2 regions of the Pseudomonas sp. SMN11 genome follow, and region 1 is predicted to be linked to the other one. Evidence: riboswitches for the same ligand, from Rfam matches in the RefSeq annotation. Region 1 holds a riboswitch; the other holds the start of a gene.
What was found. A riboswitch is a leader RNA that binds a small molecule or an ion and turns the genes downstream of it on or off. The one in region 1 is predicted to bind manganese.
Positions count from the first base shown of each region.

Region 2: linked by a shared signal. The riboswitch ahead of mntP (manganese efflux pump MntP) and the one ahead of ACLEJU_RS22240 (TMEM165/GDT1 family protein) in region 1 are both predicted to bind manganese.

Region 1 is NZ_JBKGGW010000032.1:36,195-45,996, forward strand. Features, by position in the region: gene ACLEJU_RS22220 (DUF1302 domain-containing protein) at 1-407, opposite strand, end outside; gene ACLEJU_RS22225 (fatty acid--CoA ligase) at 736-2,418, opposite strand; gene ACLEJU_RS22230 (2-hydroxyacid dehydrogenase) at 2,582-3,547, shown strand; gene ACLEJU_RS22235 (methyltransferase) at 3,612-4,610, shown strand; yybP-ykoY riboswitch at 4,650-4,839, shown strand; gene ACLEJU_RS22240 (TMEM165/GDT1 family protein) at 4,862-5,443, shown strand; gene ACLEJU_RS22245 (M48 family metallopeptidase) at 5,564-6,379, opposite strand; gene ACLEJU_RS22250 (SOS response-associated peptidase) at 6,459-7,079, opposite strand; gene ACLEJU_RS22255 (putative signal transducing protein) at 7,095-7,355, opposite strand; gene ACLEJU_RS22260 (CPXCG motif-containing cysteine-rich protein) at 7,355-7,537, opposite strand; gene ACLEJU_RS22265 (1-acyl-sn-glycerol-3-phosphate acyltransferase) at 7,661-8,830, shown strand; gene ACLEJU_RS22270 (hypothetical protein) at 8,868-9,128, opposite strand; gene ACLEJU_RS22275 (hypothetical protein) at 9,289-9,495, shown strand; gene ACLEJU_RS22280 (YajG family lipoprotein) at 9,566-9,802, opposite strand, start outside.
Region 2 is NZ_JBKGGW010000017.1:84,209-94,010, reverse strand. Features, by position in the region: gene ACLEJU_RS16125 (helix-turn-helix transcriptional regulator) at 1-729, shown strand, start outside; gene ACLEJU_RS16120 (efflux transporter outer membrane subunit) at 748-2,157, shown strand; gene mntP (manganese efflux pump MntP) at 2,219-2,785, opposite strand; yybP-ykoY riboswitch at 2,793-2,966, opposite strand; gene ACLEJU_RS16110 (RHS repeat-associated core domain-containing protein) at 3,055-4,050, shown strand; gene ACLEJU_RS16105 (universal stress protein) at 4,197-5,087, shown strand; gene ACLEJU_RS16100 (TonB-dependent siderophore receptor) at 5,333-7,468, shown strand; gene ACLEJU_RS16095 (acyloxyacyl hydrolase) at 7,499-8,020, opposite strand; gene ACLEJU_RS16090 (phytanoyl-CoA dioxygenase family protein) at 8,230-8,973, opposite strand; gene ACLEJU_RS16085 (carboxypeptidase-like regulatory domain-containing protein) at 8,984-9,436, opposite strand; gene ptrR (putrescine utilization regulator PtrR) at 9,497-9,802, opposite strand, start outside.

The DNA.
Region 1 (9,802 bases):
CCCTCCTTGCGGCCCGAGTCACTGATGTCCTTGAACGGACGGCTTTCGTCCTTCAGCTCGAAGTCGTACCAGTACTTGCCACGTACGAACACACCGGTGTCGCCGTATTTGAGTTCAAGGTCATGGATACCTTTGAAGATCTTCGAGAAGGTTTCGCCCTTCTTGAAGTTCAGGTGGCCGTCGTCAGAGGTCTGCGACAGGCCCTTGCCGCCGTTGTTGACCCCGATCAGATTCTTGTTGGGATTGGCAGTGGACCAGCTGGCCCCGACGGAGAGCGACGAGTCGAACTGGCCTTCGATTTCACCAATGTTGAAACTGACAGCGAAAGCAGGACTTGCGAGCGTGGAAGCAAGGCTGACGGCCAAGGGCAGCTTGGCCCGGCGCCAGAACGGGTTTGCAGATTTCATCGACGCTACTCCATGTACTTTATTGTTATGGCAGTGAGTCCTTTCAGAAACGGCCCGAGCGACCGGTGTGCAGGTTTGCCCTGCAGCGGCACGTCTTGCGCGTACCGCTCTCCCCATTCCTGAAGATCCCCTGGCCCCGACTATAGCCAGCAGGCTCAGGTGCTTGATCCCTCTAAAGTGTGATTTGCGCACCGTCTGCCAAATCGCCCCGGTGTTTCCCGGGTAGCGCATCGGCCGTGCTCAAGCATGGCCGATTTTTCTCGTTTGGCAAGGCCACAAGCTGTCTAGCATGCGGGTCGCAAACCGTCGCATGCGACCCGCAACGGGCTTACAAGGTAGACAGGAAGGCGCTGTTACTGGCCTGCCACTGGACAATGTCCTGGCGGATACGCTTCTTGTCGATCTTGCCGACACTGGTCTTGGGAATTTCAGTAACAACGGCGATCTGGCTTGGAATGGCCCATTTGTTGATGTGCCCTTCCTCGACAAAAGGCTTGAGATGCTCCTTGAGCGCCTTGGCATCGATCGACTTGTCATCACGCACCACCAGCAAGGCGAACGGACGCTCGCCCCATTGCGGGTCGGCCACCCCGACCACCGCCACTTCGCGCACGGCCGGATGACGGCTGATCAGGTCCTCGAGGTCGAGCGAGGAGATCCACTCGCCGCCGGTCTTGATCACGTCCTTGATGCGGTCGCGGATATCGATGTAACCCATGCCGTCGAGGGTGGCGACGTCACCAGTGTGCAGCCAGCCGCCGTGCCACAGTTCCTCGCTCTTTTCCGGCTCCTTGAAGTAACCCATGGTCAGCCACGGCGCACGCAGCACCAGTTCGCCCTGGGTCTCGCCATCGGCCGGGAGGAAGTTGCCCTCGCCATCGATGATCGCCGCCTCCACCAACGGCACCGGCACGCCGGCCTTGATGCGGTAGGTAACGCGCTCATCCTCGCTGCCGGCCTGCAGCTCGTCATTCAGGTGCGCGGCAGAAATCAGCGGGCAGGTTTCGGACATGCCGTAGGCGGCGGTCAGCTGGATGCCACGGGCCAACGCGGCCTTGTACAGCGAGCTGTTCAAGGCGCTGCCGCCGATGATGATCTTCCAGCCGCCGAAGTCCTGGCCCTGGGCATTCGGACAGTTGAGCAGCATCTGCAGGATGGTCGGTACACAGTGCGAGAAGGTGACCTTCTCTTCGCGCCACAGCTTGACCAGCATGTCCGGCTCGTAGCGGCCCGGGTAGACCTGCTTCATGCCAAGCATGGTGGCCGCGTAGGGGATGCCCCAGGCATGCACGTGGAACATCGGCGTGATGGGCATGTACACGTCGTTGCTGCCAAGCAGGCGCACGCTGTCGATGCTACCGGTCACCGCGGCTTCGGCCAGGGTATGCAGCACCAGTTGGCGGTGGGTGAAGTAGACGCCCTTGGGATTGCCCGTGGTACCGGTGGTGTAGAAGGTGGTAGCCACCGAGTTCTCGTCGAAATCCGGGAAGTCGTAGCGCGGGCTGGCGGCCGCGAGCAGTTGCTCGTATTCGCCGACCAGGTTCGGCAGGTCGGCGGTCTTGTCCGGGCCATCGGTGATCAGCAGGGTCTTGTTGACGGTGGTCAGTTGCCCGGCGATGGCCTGGTAGAGGCCGACGAAATCGCTGTTGACCAGTACGAAACGGTCTTCGGCGTGATTCATGGTGTAGAGGATCTGCTCGGGCGACAGGCGCACGTTGATGGTGTGCACCACCGCGCCGATCATCGGGATGGCGAACATGCATTCCAGGTAACGGTGGCTGTCCCAGTCCATTACCGCCACGGTGTCACCGGCCTTGACCCCGGCTTCGGTCAGCACGTTGGCGAGGCGGGCGATACGCTCGTTGAGCTGTGGATAAGTCAGGCGCAGCTGATCGCGATAGACGATCTCGCGGGTCTTTTCGTAGCGGCTGCCGGACATCAGCAGGCGCTTGATCAACAGAGGGAAGTTATAGGCGCCCTCGGCGGGCTTGATGATGCGGGTCTGCAACATGGTGATCCCTTTTCTGAAAAGCATGCCGAACAAGTCTGGATCTACTGTAGTAGCTCAATGTGACGGTCAAATCAGCCGAAGGAATGATTTGGCGGCACAAGGTATGAGTGGCATTGTGCGGGGAGATGGATCAACCCCTGCCCTGCCTCCGGAGCTTCCCGTGATGCCCAGCTTGCGCCGTGCCGTGTTTCTCGACCACCAATCCCTGGACCTTGGCGACCTCGACCTGTCGCCGTTGCAGGAGCAGTTCGACGAATTCGAGCTGTTTGCCGCCACCCGCCCGGAGCAGGTCGCCGAACGCCTGCAGGGCGCTGTCGCGGTGGTCAGCAACAAGGTCATGCTCGATGCCGCCGCACTGGCCGCCAACCCGCAGCTGAAGCTGATCCTGGTGGCCGCCACCGGCACCAACAATGTCGACCTGGCCGCAGCCCGCGCCCAGGGCATCACCGTCTGCAACTGCCAGGGCTATGGCACGCCGTCGGTGGCCCAGCACACCCTCGCCCTGCTGCTGGCCCTGGCCACGCGCCTGTGCGACTACAACCAGGCGGTGGCCGACGGCCAGTGGGCCAAGGCCAGCCAGTTCTGCCTGCTGGACTTCCCGATCGTCGAACTGGAAGGCAAGACCCTCGGTCTGCTCGGCCATGGCGAACTGGGTGGTGCTGTGGCACGGCTGGCCGAAGCCTTCGGCATGCGCGTGCTGAGCGGGCAGATCCCTGGCCGCCCGGCCCGTGACGATCGCCTGGCGCTGGACGAACTGCTGCCGCAGGTCGACGCGCTGACCCTCCACTGCCCGCTCAACGAACATACCCGGCACATGATCGGTGCCCACGAACTAGCGCTGCTGAAAAAAGGCGCGCTGGTGGTCAACACCGCCCGTGGCGGACTGATCGATGAACAGGCCCTGGCCGATGCCTTGCGCAACGGCCACCTGGGCGGCGCGGCCACCGATGTGCTGAGCGTCGAGCCACCGGTCAACGGCAACCCGCTGCTGGAAAAGGGTATCCCGCGGCTGCTGATTACCCCACATAGCGCCTGGGGTGCGGTCGAATCGCGCCAGCGCATCGTCGGTCAGCTCAGCGAAAACACCAAGGCCTTCTTCGAAGGCCAGCCACGCCGCGTGGTCAGCTGAGCGCCAGCTCAGTCCCACGCCCGGCTCTGCTACACTGCGCCACTTTTTTCAGGAGGCGTCGTCCATGGACCCGCGCAGTGAAGTGTTGCTCCGCCAGGCAGAGCTGTTCCAGGGCCCGTTGCTGCTCGCCGGCGCCCCCGCCGACGGCCTGCTCGGGCAACTGCCCCAGGCCCATGGCTGGACCTGGCATGCCGGTGACCAGGCCATGCTCGACAGCCGCTTCAGCGGGCGCAGCCACTACGGCGTCGATGTGCCGCCGGTCGATTTCGAGACGGCCGTGGTGTTCCTGCCGAAGTCCCGCGAGCTGGCGGCCTACCTGCTCAATGCCCTGGCGTCCGGCCTGGCGGGCCGCGAGCTGTATCTGGTGGGTGAAAAGCGTGGCGGCATCGAAGGCGCGGCCAAACAGCTGCAAGCTTTCGGCAAGCCGCGCAAACTGGACAGCGCGCGGCATTGCCAGCTGTGGCAGGTGACCGTGGACAACGCCCCTCAAGCCAGACCGCTGGAGAGCCTGGCCGAGCGCTTCACCCTCGAACTTGAAGATGGCCCACTGCAGGTGGTGAGCCTGCCGGGGGTATTCAGCCATGGCCGCCTCGACCGCGGCACTGCCCTGTTGCTCAAGCACCTGGACAACCTGCCGGTCGGCCAAGTGCTCGACTTCGGCTGCGGTGCTGGCGTGCTCGGTGCCACGGTCAAGCGTCGTTATCCACAGAGCCGGGTCACTCTGCTGGATGTCGACGCCTTCGCCGTGGCAGCCAGCCGCCTGACCCTTGCAGCCAACAGTCTGGAAGGCGAAGTCATCAGCGGCGATGGCATCGATGCTGCGCCCGCCGACCTGAGCCTGATCCTGAGCAACCCACCGTTCCACACCGGGGTGCACACCAATTACCAGGCATCGGAAAACCTGCTGAAAAAATCCGGCCAACATCTGCGAAAAGGCGGGGAAATGCGCCTTGTTGCCAATAGCTTTCTGCGCTACCAGCCACTGATCGAAGGTGCCTTGGGCAATTGCCAGACTTGCGCCGAGGCCGATGGCTTCCGCATCTATCGCGCCACACGCGGATAAAAACAGGGCTTGCCGAAACGGTTTCGGCTAGGCAGAATCCGCACCGTCCTAGGGGAGTAGTCTCCCGCGAGCACCCTGCTCGCCCGGTACGCGTCAACATACTTGGCCCACAGGCCATGGCGCGTGCGACCCAGCGACCTGCACAGACAGGTCCTCGGTTTGACAAGACCTATGACACGCACACCTTACCCGGGGCGGGAAGGTTGTACGTGTCATAGCCGTGTCGACCCGCCCCCGTAGGAATCCTGATGCTGGAATCTCTGTTGGTCCCCACCGCAATCGTTGCCTTGGCCGAAATCGGCGACAAGACGCAATTGCTCGCGCTCATCCTCGCCGCACGCTTCCGCAAGCCTTGGCCAATCATCGCCGGCATCATTGCCGCCACCTTGGCCAACCATGCCGCGGCCGGTGCCGTGGGTGCCTGGGTCGGCAGTTTCTTCACCGAGTCGGTGTTGCACTGGATTCTTGCCGCCAGCTTCACCGCTACTGCGCTGTGGACATTGGTACCGGACAAGATGGACGATGACGAGAACCCCGCCCGCCGCTTCGGCCCGTTCCTGACCACGCTGATCGCCTTCTTCCTGGCTGAAATCGGTGACAAGACCCAGGTTGCCACGGTGATGCTGGCTGCCCAGTATCCACACCTGATCCTGGTCATCGTCGGGACGACCCTAGGCATGCTGATTGCCAACGTGCCGGTGGTACTGGCAGGTAACTTCGCTGCGGAGAAACTGCCACTGACGCTGATTCGTCGCCTGGCAGCGACCGCGTTCTTCGTGCTGGCAATCGTGGCCGTGTACTCAGCGATGAAGACCAGTGGCTGGGTGGGCTGATCTGAAAAAGCTGGGGCCGCTTTGCGCGCCCATCGCCGGCAAGCGCGGCTCCCACAGGAACGCGATACCTGTGGGAGCCGCGCTTGCCGGCGATGGGCTGCAAAGCAGCCCCTATCGGCTTTACTGCTTCGCAGCTTCGTACAGCGGCATCACCTTCGGAATCGCCGCCTGCAACGAGGCGATCCGGCTGCTGGACGCCGGGTGAGTGCTCATGAACTCGGGCGGCGCACCTTCCGAAGCCTTGCTCATCTTGTTCCACAAGGTGATCGCGGCGTTCGGGTCATAACCGGCACGCGCCGACAGCTCCAGGCCAATCAGGTCGGCTTCGTTCTCGTTGGCGCGGCTGTTGGGCAGGGTCATGGAATAGTTCACCACCGCGTCGGCCAGCGCCATGCTGTCCTGGCCAAGGCCAAGCAATGCACCTGCGCCCTGGCGCGCCATCTGCACGCCGTAGGCCTTGGACATCGCTTCACGGCTGTGCTCACGCAAGGCGTGGGCGATTTCGTGGCCAACCACTGCGGCGATTTCCGCATCGGTGAGCTTGAGCTGGTCGATCAGCCCGGTGTACACGATGATCTTGCCACCCGGCCCGCAGTTGGCATTGAGCTCGTCGCTCTTGATGACGTTGACTTCCCAGTTCCATTGCGCCGCATCGGGGCGGAACTTGGGCGCCTGGGCGATCAGCCGGCTGGCGATGGCCTGCACGCGCTTGGCATCGGCACTGGACTTGTCCAGCACGCCCTTGCTCGACGCCTCGCCGAGGGTCTGCTGGTACGACTGGGCGTACATCTGGTTGACCTCGTCGGTCGAGAGCATGCTGAACATGTACTGCTGGCGCTCGACGCCGACAGCACCGCCACTGGTGGTATTCACCGCCTGGCAGCCGGCTAGCAGGATGCCAGCACTCAACAGACTGACGACAAAAGACTTACGCATCAAAACACTCCCTTTTTACATGCGCCGTATCCTAGGCTGAGTCGCCTGTAACCCGCCATAGCCGCAGGGAAGATTTTATCTAGGCGGGGGTCAGGCACTCTGGCGCGTCCAGTTTCGGGTCATTGACGAAGTTCGCCAGGGCCCGCTCGCGCAGCGTCGCCGGCGGGCTGGCGAGCAACTCGTGCAAGCGCGGCAAGGGTGTGTCCGGGTCCAGCCAGGCGGCCTGGCCGGCTTCGTCGAGAATCAGCGGCCGGCGCTGGTTCATCGCGGCCTGGGTCACCACTGCACAGCTCAACCACACCTGGTCCTGCACTGGGTAGGCCTCCCATATGGCGGCAAAATACAGCGAGGCGCCCTCCCCTGGTGTCAGCCAGTAAGGCCGTTTGCGCACCGTGCCGCGCCACTCATAGAAACCGTTGGCCGGCATCAGGCAACGGCGCAGGCGAAACGCTTCGCGGAACATCGGCTGCTCGGCCAAGGTCTCGGCCCGGGCATGGGCGGGGGTACGCGAAAGGTCGGTGAGCCAGGCGGGGGTCAACCCCCAGCGCGCCTTGGCCAGCTGCTGCTGGCCGTCGAGCTGGCGCCGGATCAGCACCGAAGCACCGGGCGAGATATTCCATTGGGCCGGCTGGCCGGCAGGGAAGCCCGGCAGACTGGCCAGCGCCTGGGGCCAGCGAAAGAGGGCGTAACGTCCACACATGGGCGATTTCAGAACCTAGCAGATCAAGGTACCGGGATGACTCTCCGGCTCGTCGCCGGCAAGCGGCTCGGCACCATTGTACGCATCGATCAGTTGCCGTGCGTATTCGGCCTGTTGGTCGGGCACCGCGAGCCCGAGTAGCCCCTGCAACGGCAACTCACCGGCAGCGCCGATCAGGTCGCGGCCGACCAAGTGCACTTCGATACCCTCGCTGACGAGCATGCCCAGCAGCATTTCGGCCTCCAGCAGGTTTTCCGGTTCGTAGATCCGCCGCATCAGTCGTTCTCACCGTAGACATCCAGCATCCATTCGTCGCCATGAACCTGCAGCACAAAGCGGATAGGCTTGCAGCACACCTGGCAGTCCTCGATGTACTCCTGATCGCCGCCGGACAGGTCCACTGTCGTTTCAACTTCTTCACCACAATAAGGGCAATCGTAGAACGCTTGTTCGAGCATCGCGGCCTCCGGGGTGACTTGTGCGTATAATTGCCGGTCTGTTTACAGGGCTTGCGTGTGCACGAGCCGTTTTTCGGGCCCCACCCCTTACCTTATTACCCTAGCCGTTTCCAACAAGAGAGCATGATGGGCGAATTCGATGCCATCCGACCGTACGACGATGCTGAGGTCCCTGCCGTTCTGGCACGCCTGCTCAGCGACCCGGCATTCCTCGATATCCTCACCCACTTCAAGTTCCCGCGCGCGGCCGGCGCCTTCGGCTGGCTGCTCAAGCCGCTGATCGCCCGGCGCCTGCGCAAGGAATTTGCCGGTGTCACCTGTGTGTCGACCCTGCAGGACAAAGTCGAGTACTACGTCGACCAGACCATCGAGCGCGCCACCGACGGCGTCACCTATTCCGGCGTCGAACAGCTCAAGTCGGGCACGGCCTATCTGTTCCTGGCCAACCACCGCGACATCGTCATGGACCCGGCCTTCGTCAACTACGCGGTGTACCACGCCGGCCTGCCGACTCCGCGCATCGCCATCGGCGACAATCTGCTGCAGAAGCCGTTCGTCAGCGACATGATGCGCCTGAACAAGAGCTTCATCGTGCACCGCTCGATCAGCGGCCGCCGCGAAAAGCTCGCGGCCTACCAGTTGCTCTCGGCCTACATCAACCACTCGATCCGCAATGACGGCACGTCGATCTGGATCGCCCAGGCCGAAGGCCGCGCCAAGGACGGTGATGACCGTACCGATTCGGCGATCCTCAAGATGTTCCACATGAGCCGCAAGGACGAGCCGTTCGGGGCGGTGATCCAGAGCCTGAACCTGATCCCGGTGTCGATCAGCTACGAGTACGACCCCTGCGACCAGGCCAAGGCCCGCGAGCTGTACATCCGCGCCACCACCGGCACCTACAAGAAGGCACCGGGCGAGGACGACAACAGCATCGCCAAGGGCATCACCGGCTATAAAGGCCGGGTGCACATCCACTTCGCCCCGCCGGTGACCGAGTACTACGAGGACACCAAGCAGTTGGCACAGGAAACCGACCGGCAGATCCTCGGCGGCTACCGCCTGTTCCCGGTGCATTACTTGGCCTATGCGTTGTGGAGCGAGAAGGATGAGGCACTGCAGGTGCCGAGCGCCGAGAAGGTGTTCCCGGCCGAAGAGCTGACCAAGGCCAGGGAAGAATGGCAGCGCCGCCTGGATGCCTGCCCCGAGGAGCAGCGACCGTACCTGGTGTTGCAGTATGCGACACCGGTGCGCAACCAGTATCAGGTCAAGCAGCAGGCACCTGTCGCCTGATCAATCTTCCTGGGGCCGCAATGCGGCCCCAGTCGTTTCAGATCCAGGTGCTCAACCAGGACAGCAGCAGCGCCATGGCCAGGCAGGAAAAACCGAGGATGTAGTAGTAGCGCGGCACGCGCTGGTCGAAGGCATCCACCAGCCCCTCTTCCACTGCCAGGCTCTCACGGCTGGTCGCCTCACGCCGCCGCGCGCTCTGCAGCAGCAACCCGCCAGGGCAGGTCAGCAACAGCGCCAGCAGATTGATCAGCTTGGTAGGGTGGGCGGAAAGAAAGCCCCAGAGCACTTGCAACGACATCACTCAACCTCGGTCATAGCCACAGCGAAGCCCGGCATTCTACCGGAGTCCGCCCTGCCCGCCCGGTCTTGGCGACAAAGTGTCACTAGATTTCATCTGTCACATGCTCGTCATCAGGGCAGGCCATTCTACCGGCCTTTTCCCCTACCGGAGCTTGTTGATGCTGCACGCCGAAAACCAGGACCGCCTCTATCTCGTGACCCAGAGCGATGAGCAGCAGGCGTTGATCGATGGTTTTGCCATCAATGTCCAGGACCGCCAGTGGCTGGTGTACTGCGCGCTGGGTGGGCATATGCACGAGGACCTGCCCGAGGTGGATGCAAGCACCGGCGTCAGCTTGCTGGATTTTCACATCGAAGCCGCCTAGGTCGTTACAGACAACAAAAAACCCGCTACCTGGTGCTCAGGCAGCGGGTTTTTCATTTGCAGCGTGAGGCTTACTCGCCCAGCACCTGACCAATGGTCGGGTCCTTGAACAGGCGGGTCAGTGCATCGCTCAACACATCGCCCACCAGCTGGGTGTTGGTGTCCTGGTTCGGCGCCATGCCGAAACGCTGGTCCAGCGAAGCACCGTAGCGGCCGCTGTAACGGCGGCTGGCATTCTGCACATCGGCACGGAAGGTGGCCCCGATAGTAGCTTCGGTCACGTACAGGTTGTCTTTCGGCGACTGGTA
Region 2 (9,802 bases), on a different contig from region 1:
CTGTACCTGCAATTGGGCGAACTCATCGCCAGTACCGGCGCCGACGGTTTCGCCGCACAGATGTTACGCCTGGTCGATGCCCAGGTACCGGTCCACAGGCTCGAGCTGAGCGAATGGACCCTGGACCCGCGCCAGTCCCGTGTCAGCCACATCAGGCTGCTGGGCAGTGCCGGCCTGGAGCAGCAACGGCCGGGCAACGAGCCACTGCGCCACCCGCTGCTGCAGAGCATCATGCAGATGGATGACCCGCTGCTGATCGAGTTCAAGGCGCCGCTGGACGCCCAGCATCCCCACCAGTGCCACCTGGTGTCCTGCAGCGGTGACCGGCGCTGGGTCATCTGCTTCCATCGCCTGCCTGAGCAAAGGGCGTTTACCCTGGCTGAACTGTCACAGCTGAAGAGCCTTTCCGACACCTTGCTGCCCTTGGTCGAGCACCATGGCCAGCTGCTCGGCCAGGGCCTTGCGCGTCGCGTCGGCTCGCCCCTGGCCGACCTTGAAGCGGGCTCGTTGCGCCACTCCTTTGGCGAGCGCCTGATCCAGGAAGCCGTCAGGCTTTCCAGCCGTGAGGAGGAAGTGTGCCTCGGCCTGCTGACCGGCGGCACGGTGCCGGAACTGGCGCAGAAGCTGAATGTGAAGAACAGTTCGATCGAAACCTACCTCAAGCGCGCCACCGCCAAGCTGGGGGTCAGTGGCCGCCATGGGCTGGCGAAATGGATGGCCGGCGCCTGACCGTACGAGAGCCCCGTGATGCCCCGACATGCTCTTACCCTGTGCGCCGCACTGCTGTGCGGCTGCTCCCTGGTACCGGACTATCAGCGCCCCGCCGCCCCTGTGCCCGAGCAGTTCCCGCAAGGCCCGGCCTATCAGGGCGACGCGCTGGCGCGCCGGCACGCCGAGGACTGGCGCCAGGTGTTCCAGGACCCGGTTCTGCGCCAACTGATCGACAGTGCGCTGGCCAACAACCGCGACCTGCGCGAGGCTGCGCTGAACGTCGAAGCCTACCGCGCCCAGTACCGCATCCAGCGTGCCGACCTGCTGCCGAAGGTGTCGGCCGATGCTCAAGGTAAGCGCCAGTACCTGCCCCGGGGCATGACCGGTACTGACCAGGGCATGATTACCTCGACCTACGCGGCGAAGCTGGGCATCAGTGCCTACGAACTGGACCTGTTCGGTCGCGTGCGCAGCCTCAGCGACCAGGCGCTGCTGACGTACCTGGCCAGTGAAGAGGCACGGCGCAGCACACAGCTGAGCCTGGTGGCCAGTGTTGCCAGCGCCTACCTGACCTGGCGTGCCGATCAGGAGTTGCTGGTGCTATCGCAGGATACCTTGGCGGCCGACGAGCGCAGCCTGCGCCTGACCACCGCACAGCGACGCGCCGGCACGGTGTCGGCGCTGGATCAGATCCAGTCACGCACCAGCGTCGACAGCACCCGCGCCACGGTGGCGCGCTACAAACGCCAGGTGGCCCAGGATCTCAACCAGCTGACCTTGCTGGTGGGTACGCCGGTGGATGGCGACCTGGCCGCGCTGCCCCTGGCCGACGATCAGATCGCCGGGCTGCCAGCGGGCTTGCCTTCGGACCTGCTGCGCCGCCGCCCGGACATCGTCCAGGCGGAATATCAGCTGCGCGCGGCCAACGCCAACATCGGCGCGGCGCGGGCGGCGTTCTTTCCCAGCATCAGCCTCACCGCCAACGCCGGCAGCACCAGCCCGCAGCTGAGCGGCCTGTTCGACGGCGGCAGCGGCACCTGGCTGTTCCAGCCACAGATCAGCCTGCCGATCTTCACCGCTGGCAGCCTGCGCGCCAGCCTGGATTATGCAAGGTTGCAGAAGGACATCCAGGTGGCGCAGTACCAGAAGGCCATCCAGAGCGCGTTTCAGGAAGTGGCCGATGGCCTGGCGGCACGGGCGACCTATCAGCGCCAGCTACAGGCCCAGCGCGAGCTGGTGGCGTCGAACGAGCGTTACTACAACCTGGCCGAGCATCGTTACCGGATCGGCGTGGACAGCAGCCTGACCTTTCTCGATGCCCAGCGCTCGCTGTTCACGGCGCAGCAAGGGTTGATCAGTGACCGCCTGGCGCAGCTGGTGGCGGAAGTGAACCTGTATGCAGCGCTGGGTGGCGGGTGGCAGGCCGGGGACCCAGGCATTTACTAAAAGCCGGCGCGTACCCTGTGGGAGCCGGGCTTGCCGGCTCCCACAGGGATCGCGCCAGCTGTCAGGCGGCGCTCAGGTGCTCGTAGAGAATGGTCGTACCGACCAGCATCAGCACGATGCCACCCATGATCTCGGCGCGCTTGCCGACCACCGAACCCAGCGCACGCCCGAGCATGGTGCCGATCGTCACCATGGTCATGGTCGCCAGGCCGATCGCCGCGGCGGCCACCCAGATGTTCACGTCGACGAACGCCAGACCGATGCCCACTGCCAGGGCGTCGATGCTGGTGGCTAGAGCCGTGACCGCGAGGATCCAGAACGAATGCTGGCTCTGTTTCTCTTCTTCTTCGTCATCCGGCTTCAACCCGGCATGCACCATGTGCGCGCCGAGCAGCAGCAACAGGGTAAAGGCGATCCAGTGGTCCCACTGTTCGACATACTGGCTGGCCGCCTGGCCCAGCAACCAGCCGATGACCGGGGTGATGGCTTCGATGATGCCGAAGATCAGGCCGGTGCGCAGGGCCTCGGCCAAACGTGGCTTGTGCAGGCTCGAACCCTTGCCGATGGCGGCCGCGAAGGCATCCGTGGACATGGCGAAGGCGAGAAAGACGAGGGAAATGGGGTTCAACGATCGAGCTCCAGCCGGGCAACGAGTCAACGACAGACGACCTGCAGGCCCGGCTTGGCTGCAGGAAGGTCGTTGGTCTCGCCAATCCGCGTGGATGCGCTGGCCATGGCAGGTTGCCAAATATGTTGACCAGAGCGCCTTCGCAGTGCGTGAAGGCAGGCTACTCCCCAATGAGTGGCGCGATGATACCAGCGCAGCGTGAAAAAATCGTGAAAAAGCTTCCACTCCGTTGAGCAATGAATAGGCCAGTTCCCTGACGGCATTTGGAAATGCGCGCTCACCTACTATTTTTGCTAGTTGCCACAATGTCATTAAAAGAAAACTATCCGTACTATCTGAATGCCAGGCACCTGAAGATGAATAGCAAAATTTTTTACTTTTTCGCCGGCGCGCGTTTGAAGAGTGTCGTACAACACCAGCACTCCCGAACCGCTTTTCGGCACAATCAAATCACTCTTGCTGAATTACACAGTGACCTAATCACCCCCATCCTCTTTGCTATCGACTCTCACGGCTCTCCCCTCAGGGTTGGTATCCCACGCGAATCATTTGGCATTGCCTATACACCTTATGGCCTGAATACCCCCTTTCCAATCCCAATCCTGACTGGCTACAACGGTGAGCATCTTGGGCCGGTCGGTGGGCTGTACCTGCTCGGACAACGTCGCATCTACAACCCGGTTAGTATGAGATTTTACTCCCCGGATGAGTACTCACCCTTCTCAACCGACGCAGGGCCCAATTGCTACGCATATTGCGGAGCCGACCCAACAAACTATACAGACCCTTCAGGGCAGATGCGTCGATTTTTCATGCGCAACCATGATGTGATGTGGGGTAGTGGCACTAAAGTCCCATGGCGCTATACATCGGCGAGCTCTCCGTTGAAAAGACTAACCGGAAAGAGTTCGAGCAACAGTCTCGCCAAGAGATCGACTTCACCTGTACACATTTCGCCTTACTCCATGGGCACACGCCATTCAGTAGCAGAAGCTAATCTTTTCCAAAATATTGAGCTTTATGCACAGGCCAGAAAAATTCTGCCTCTAATTCCCCTGACCAAGCAGCAAAAAAAAATACCAGGGTTTCGGCATTATCAAATCGAGGTACTGGATCTGTCTTTCAGAGAAGAAGAATGGATGCATTCCTTTTTTAAGCGCCACCCAACACTTAAAGGCACAAATGAAGCCTTCGATATATTCGAAGGCACGGAAAACTTCCTGGGCAAACTCCATGATGCGATGAGACAAACTCGAACGAGGTGAAACCCGTCTCAGCTGCTCATCAGATTTCAGATCTGCCACTACGCAAAACCACTAGACTGATTGCGTGACTACCCCATGCTTTGAGCACGCAGGGAAAGTCGTAAGACTCTTTACAGCAGGGGGGCTGCCACACGTGGAGGTGTGCGATGAGCCAGTTCAAGCGTCTGTTCGTCATGCTCGGCCCGCAAATGCGCCATACCCCGGCGCTACAACGCGCGGCGGCGCTGGCCGAGTCCAGTGGTGCCCTGCTGGATATCAATGTGTTCGTCGACGATGTCGACACCTTTGGCCTGATGAGCGACGGCCGCGAGCGTGAGCGGCTACTTGGCGACAATCGCCAGTGGCTGGCCGACGAAGCCGAGCAACTGGGCAACGCCGGGCTCGATGTCTCCACCGAACTGCTGTTGACCCGCGACCCGCTGGGCAGCGTGCTTGAACGCATCGAACGGCTGGGTTGCGACCTGCTGATCAAGGACGTGCAGCACGAACCGGTACTCAAGCGCTTGCTGGTCACGCCGCTGGATTGGCAATTGCTCAAGGAAAGCCCGGTGGCCGTGCACCTGGTCAGCGACATCCGCCTGCCGCTGCCCCGGCAGATTGCGGCGGCGGTGGACCTCAACTGCCTGGGTGCCGGCGAGCACCTGGACGATCAGGTAATCCACAGCGCCCATGCCCTGGCCCTGCAATGCAACGCCGAACTGCACCTGCTGCATGTGTGCGATGCGGCCAAGACCCATATCGCCGACTTTGGTGCTGGCACAGTCACCATGCCCGGGTTCGATGGCAGTGTGCGCACGGCGCAGCGTGCGGCGTTCAACCGGCTGGGCGACCACCACCAGATTCCGTTGGAGCGACGGCACTTTGTCGAAGGTGCGGCGATCCGGGCGATTGCCCAGTTCGTCAGCCACAGTCGGGTCGATGTGATCGTGATGGGCAGCCATCGGCATGATGCGATGCAGACGTTCCTCGGCGGCACCACGGCGCATGTGCTGGAGCATCCGCTTTGCAACGTGCTGGCAATCAAGGGATCTGGCTGAGATCCGGGCTGGCTGAACTGGCCCCTTCGCGGGGCAAGCCCGCTCCTGCAGGTATACCACCAGCCTGAAGGGCTGCGCGGGCCTTGTGGGAGCGGGTTTACCCGCGAATAGGATGGTCCTGCCAAACTCATGGTATCTGGCACACCAGTTCTAATTAAAAATAATGCATTTGATAATGATTCGTAGTAGTTTCTCAGCGCTTCCCACACTCCCCCTCAGCGCCCTACTCCAGGATCGTACCGTCGATGCGTCGCACGTTCGTTTCGCTTTGTGTGCTTCAAGCTATCTCCCCGCTGGCCCTCGCCGAGCCCGAGCCGCTCAATGACCCGGCCCGGATCGAACTCCAGGCCCTGAACATCACCAGCAGCGCCGACAGCGAACGCGCCGATGGCCCGGTGGACGGCTACAAGGCCAACCGCTCGGCCACTGCCACGCGCACCGACACCGCCCTGCACGAAACCCCGCAATCGATCAGCGTGGTGCCCAAGGATGTGCTCGAAGACACCGGCGCCACCCGCCTGCAGGACGGCCTGGACTACGCCGGTGGCGTCGGCCGCGCCAACAACTTCGGCGGCCAGGGCCTGACCACCTTCACCGTGCGCGGCTTCACCACCGGCGAGTTCTACCGCAACGGTTTCCCGATCAACCGCGGCTACCCCAATGCCCCCGATGCCAACACCGTCGAGCGCCTGGAAGTGATCCGCGGCCCGGCCACCACCCTGTATGGCCGTGGCGACCCCGGTGGCACCTTCAACGTGGTCAGCAAGCAGCCGCTGGCCGAGCCCAAGGTGACCCTCGGTAGCCAGTTCGATGACCAGGGCATGCACCGGGCGACCCTGGATGCCACCGGGCCGCTGAACGCCGATGGCTCGCTGGCTTATCGCCTGAATGTGCTGGGCGAAGCTGGCGACAGCTTCCGCGACGATGTCGAAAGCGAGCGCTATGACGTGGCGCCGGTGATCAGCTGGCAGGTCAACGATGCCACCAAGGTCATCTTCGAAGGTGACTTCATGCGCAACAATCACCCGCTTGATCGCGGCCTGACCCGCCTGCCCGGCCAGCGCGGCACAGCCTCGCGCGACACCAACATCTGGGAAAAAGGCAGCGACAACCTGCTGCACAACGACAACAACATGGCCCAGCTGCGCTTCGAGCACCTGCTCAACGACAACTGGACCCTGGGCGGCGGCATGCAATGGCTGGACGGCTCGCTCAAGGGCAACGCCGTGGAAGCCAACGGCCTGCAGGCCGACGGCCGCACCCTGGGGCGCAACTTCAACTACCGCAAGCTGGAGTGGACCGACCGCGACTACCAGCTCAATCTCACCGGCCACTTCGACACCGGTGGCTTCGCCCATACCCTGCTGACCGGCATCGAGTACGAAGACTACGACTACAACTCGATCATCCAGCGTTCGGCCGCAGGTACCGGAGCCTACCCGATCGACATTTTCGACCCGGTACTGGGCCAGCCTCGCCCTGCCCTGACCCGCACCACCACCCATGACAAGGAAAACCTCAAGACCTGGGCGGCCTTCATCCAGGACCAGGTGGCCCTGACCGAGCGCCTGAAAGCCCTCGCCGGCGTTCGCGTTGAGCGCTTCGAGCATGACTACGACAACAAGCTGAACAATGCCGGTGACTTCAACAAGGGCGAGAACGGCGTCACCCCACGCTTCGGCCTGATCTACGACCTGACCGACACGGTTGCCATCTACGCCAACACCGCGCGCTCGTTCAAGCCCAACAGCGGTGCGAGCCTGCAGGGCACAGGCTTCGATCCGGAAAAGGGCAAGTCTTACGAGCTCGGCGTGAAGTGGGAAGCGCTGGACCGTCAGCTGAGCGTGGACGCGGCGATCTACCACATCGTCAAGGAAAACGTGCTGACCCGCGACCCGAACGACCCGACCGGCACCTACAGCGTCGCTGCCGGGGAAGTGCGCAGCCGCGGCCTGGACATCAACGTCGCTGGCAACCTGACCCCGGAATGGCGGATGATCGGCGGCTACGCGTACGTCGACGCAGAGGTGACCAAGGACAACAGCATCCCCACCGGCACCCGCCTGGCGAACATCCCGCGCAACAGTTTCAGCCTGCTCAACACCTATGAGTTCCAGGATGGGCTGGCCAAGGGCCTGGGGCTTGGGGTTGGCGTGAAGTACGTGGATGACCGCGCCGGGCAGACGGCGGCCAGTACCTACACCATGGAGCGCTACAGCGTGGTCGACCTGCTGAGCTTCTACAAGGTCAACGAGCACGTGCGGTTGAACCTGGACGTGAAGAACGTGTTCAACAAGGGCTATGACGAGGGGGCGTTCAACACCTACGTATACCCAGGGGCACCACGCACGGTGCAGGCCGGGGTTTCCTACACCTTCTGAAAGGCTGGGGCCGCTATGCGGCCCCAAACATCAGAAGCCCTTGCTGTAGAACAGCGAGTAGGACTCGATGCCGTCGTTCGGTTGCTTGATGCCGGCGTTTGAGTAATGGATGGCACGCAGGCCGACTTTCTGCTCGCCCGGTAGCTTCAGGCCAAAACCGATGCGATCTTCGAAGTTGAATGCCGACCCCATGCGCTGATCGCCCACCTCGGTCTTGGAGAACACCGCCACGCCAATACCCGCTTCGATGTAAGGGGTGTAGCTGAAGCCGCTGAATTCGTAGGTGAATACCGGGCTGAACGAAAGGGAGTGAGCACCGCTGGCATCGCCTCCTTCCCAATAGGTGTAACCGGCATCCCAATAACCGGTTACATAGCCTGTGTCGCTTTCGAGCCACTTCTTGTCCCAGTCGAACGACATGCCGATACGGTAGGTCATGTCGCCCTGGCTGGTGGCACCCACGGCGGCGGAAACCTGCGCTGCCTGGGCCAGGTTGCTTGTGGCGCAGGCCAATACGGCGGCGGCCAGCATGCTGGCGAGACGAATTCTCATCGACGACTTCTCCTGATGGTCAACTAGGCCGTTGCCAAAGGGCGACGGCTTGGCAAACGGGGGCTTGAGCCCCTCGAATTTTGCGGTGACCGGTGCATCCCAACCGGTCACACGAGGTAATACTTTTCTGATTATTGTCCAGATAATCAGAAAGTTGAAAGTGAATTGCCACCATTGGCTGATTTCACCTGCAACACCACGCCTGCCCATCAGTCATATTCGGCCTCCTCATGCTCCCCCAGCAGGCGCCGTTGCCGAGCTGTCGCCTGCTCCAACACCCGTGAATTGAACTGCCAGCTCAGGTATGGGGAGAACTTCTGCGCCACCATGCGCCGGCCGTAATGCACCTGCAGCATGTCCCGCGTGCGGGTGCTGCTGTTGGCCCCGCCGCTGTGCCAGACATCGCTGCGAAACACCAGTACATCCCCCGCCTGGCACAGCATCGGCTGTGCCTCGCGGCCCTGCCATTGCTCCTCGCCGGCTTGTGGCGGGCGCGCAGCGCGGTGGCTGCCGGGGACCACCCAGGTGGGGCCGATGTCGAGGTCGATGTCGCTGAGGTACAGCTGAGCGGTCAGGATCTGCGCAGGCAGGCTGAAATCGCTGCGTTCACGCAGCCATGGCGGCAATGCCATGGGCAGATGATCCAGGTGCAACGCCATGCCTGGATAGCCTGGGTGGCTACGCCAGGCCGTCTGGCCGATGACGTGGCAATCCGCGCCAAGCACCGCTTCGGCCAGTTCGATCACTGGCGGCAGGTCGAGAAACGGCAACCACAGCGGGTTGCGGTTGAAGACGCATTTGTAATGTTCAAGCAACCCTTGGTAATCCCAGTGAATCGGCTGCAGGTCATCGATGGCGCAGCGCAGCAAGGCAATGCGCAACGGCTCGAGCACACCGGGCAGCCACAGGTAGCCTTGCTCATGCAGCTGCTGCAACCGGCCATCGATGCTCATCGGTCATGCCTCAACGCCAGTTCAGGTTGGCCGTGGCCGGTGCCTTGCCGTTTACGGTCACCTGCTGCTGGACAGTGGTGCCATCTGCCTGGCCGATGACCTTGTACTGGCCTGGCGGAAGCTGCACGTAAAGCAGTGGCCCGGCGTCCTGCACGTTCAGCAGCGACTTGCCCTGTGCATTCTGGATTTCGACCGTAGCGCCGCTTTGGAACTTGCCGTCAGGCCCGGTCGAGAGCTCGACATGCAAGTCATAGCCTTTGGTGCGCCGCATGGCATTGGCTTCGTCCTGGCCGATACCGCCTGCCAGGTAACGGATACCGTTCTGTTCCTGGGGCTGCAATTGCACAGCCTGCATGTCGATAGGGGCGTTGTGGTCTTCGACTTCCGCTGCAGCAGCCAGGGTCCAGGGCAGCGCCAGTGCAATCAGCAGCGTGGCGCCCAAAGCATAGTGATGGTTACGCATGGTCAGCTCCTCCTCAGGGAGATGGCTTACCTAATGTTGGACCCCATCCACCGCTGATGTTCAGGCCGTTCGCCGCTCTTCGAGAAGTTTCACGAACATGCTCAGGCTGCGTGAAACCGTGCCGCGACGCCACACCAGCCAGGTCTTCAGGTAGCGGAACTGCTCCTGCATCGGCCAGGCGCAGACCGTGCTGCAGCCGGGCATATTGTCGAGCATGCTGCGCGGCAGCATGGCCAGGCCGGCACCGGCGCTGACGCAGGCAAGCATGCCGTGGTACGACTCCATTTCATGGATCTTGCCGGGCACCGCCTGGTCCTGGACGAACCAGTTCTCGAAGTGGTGGCGGTACGAACAGTTGGCACGGAA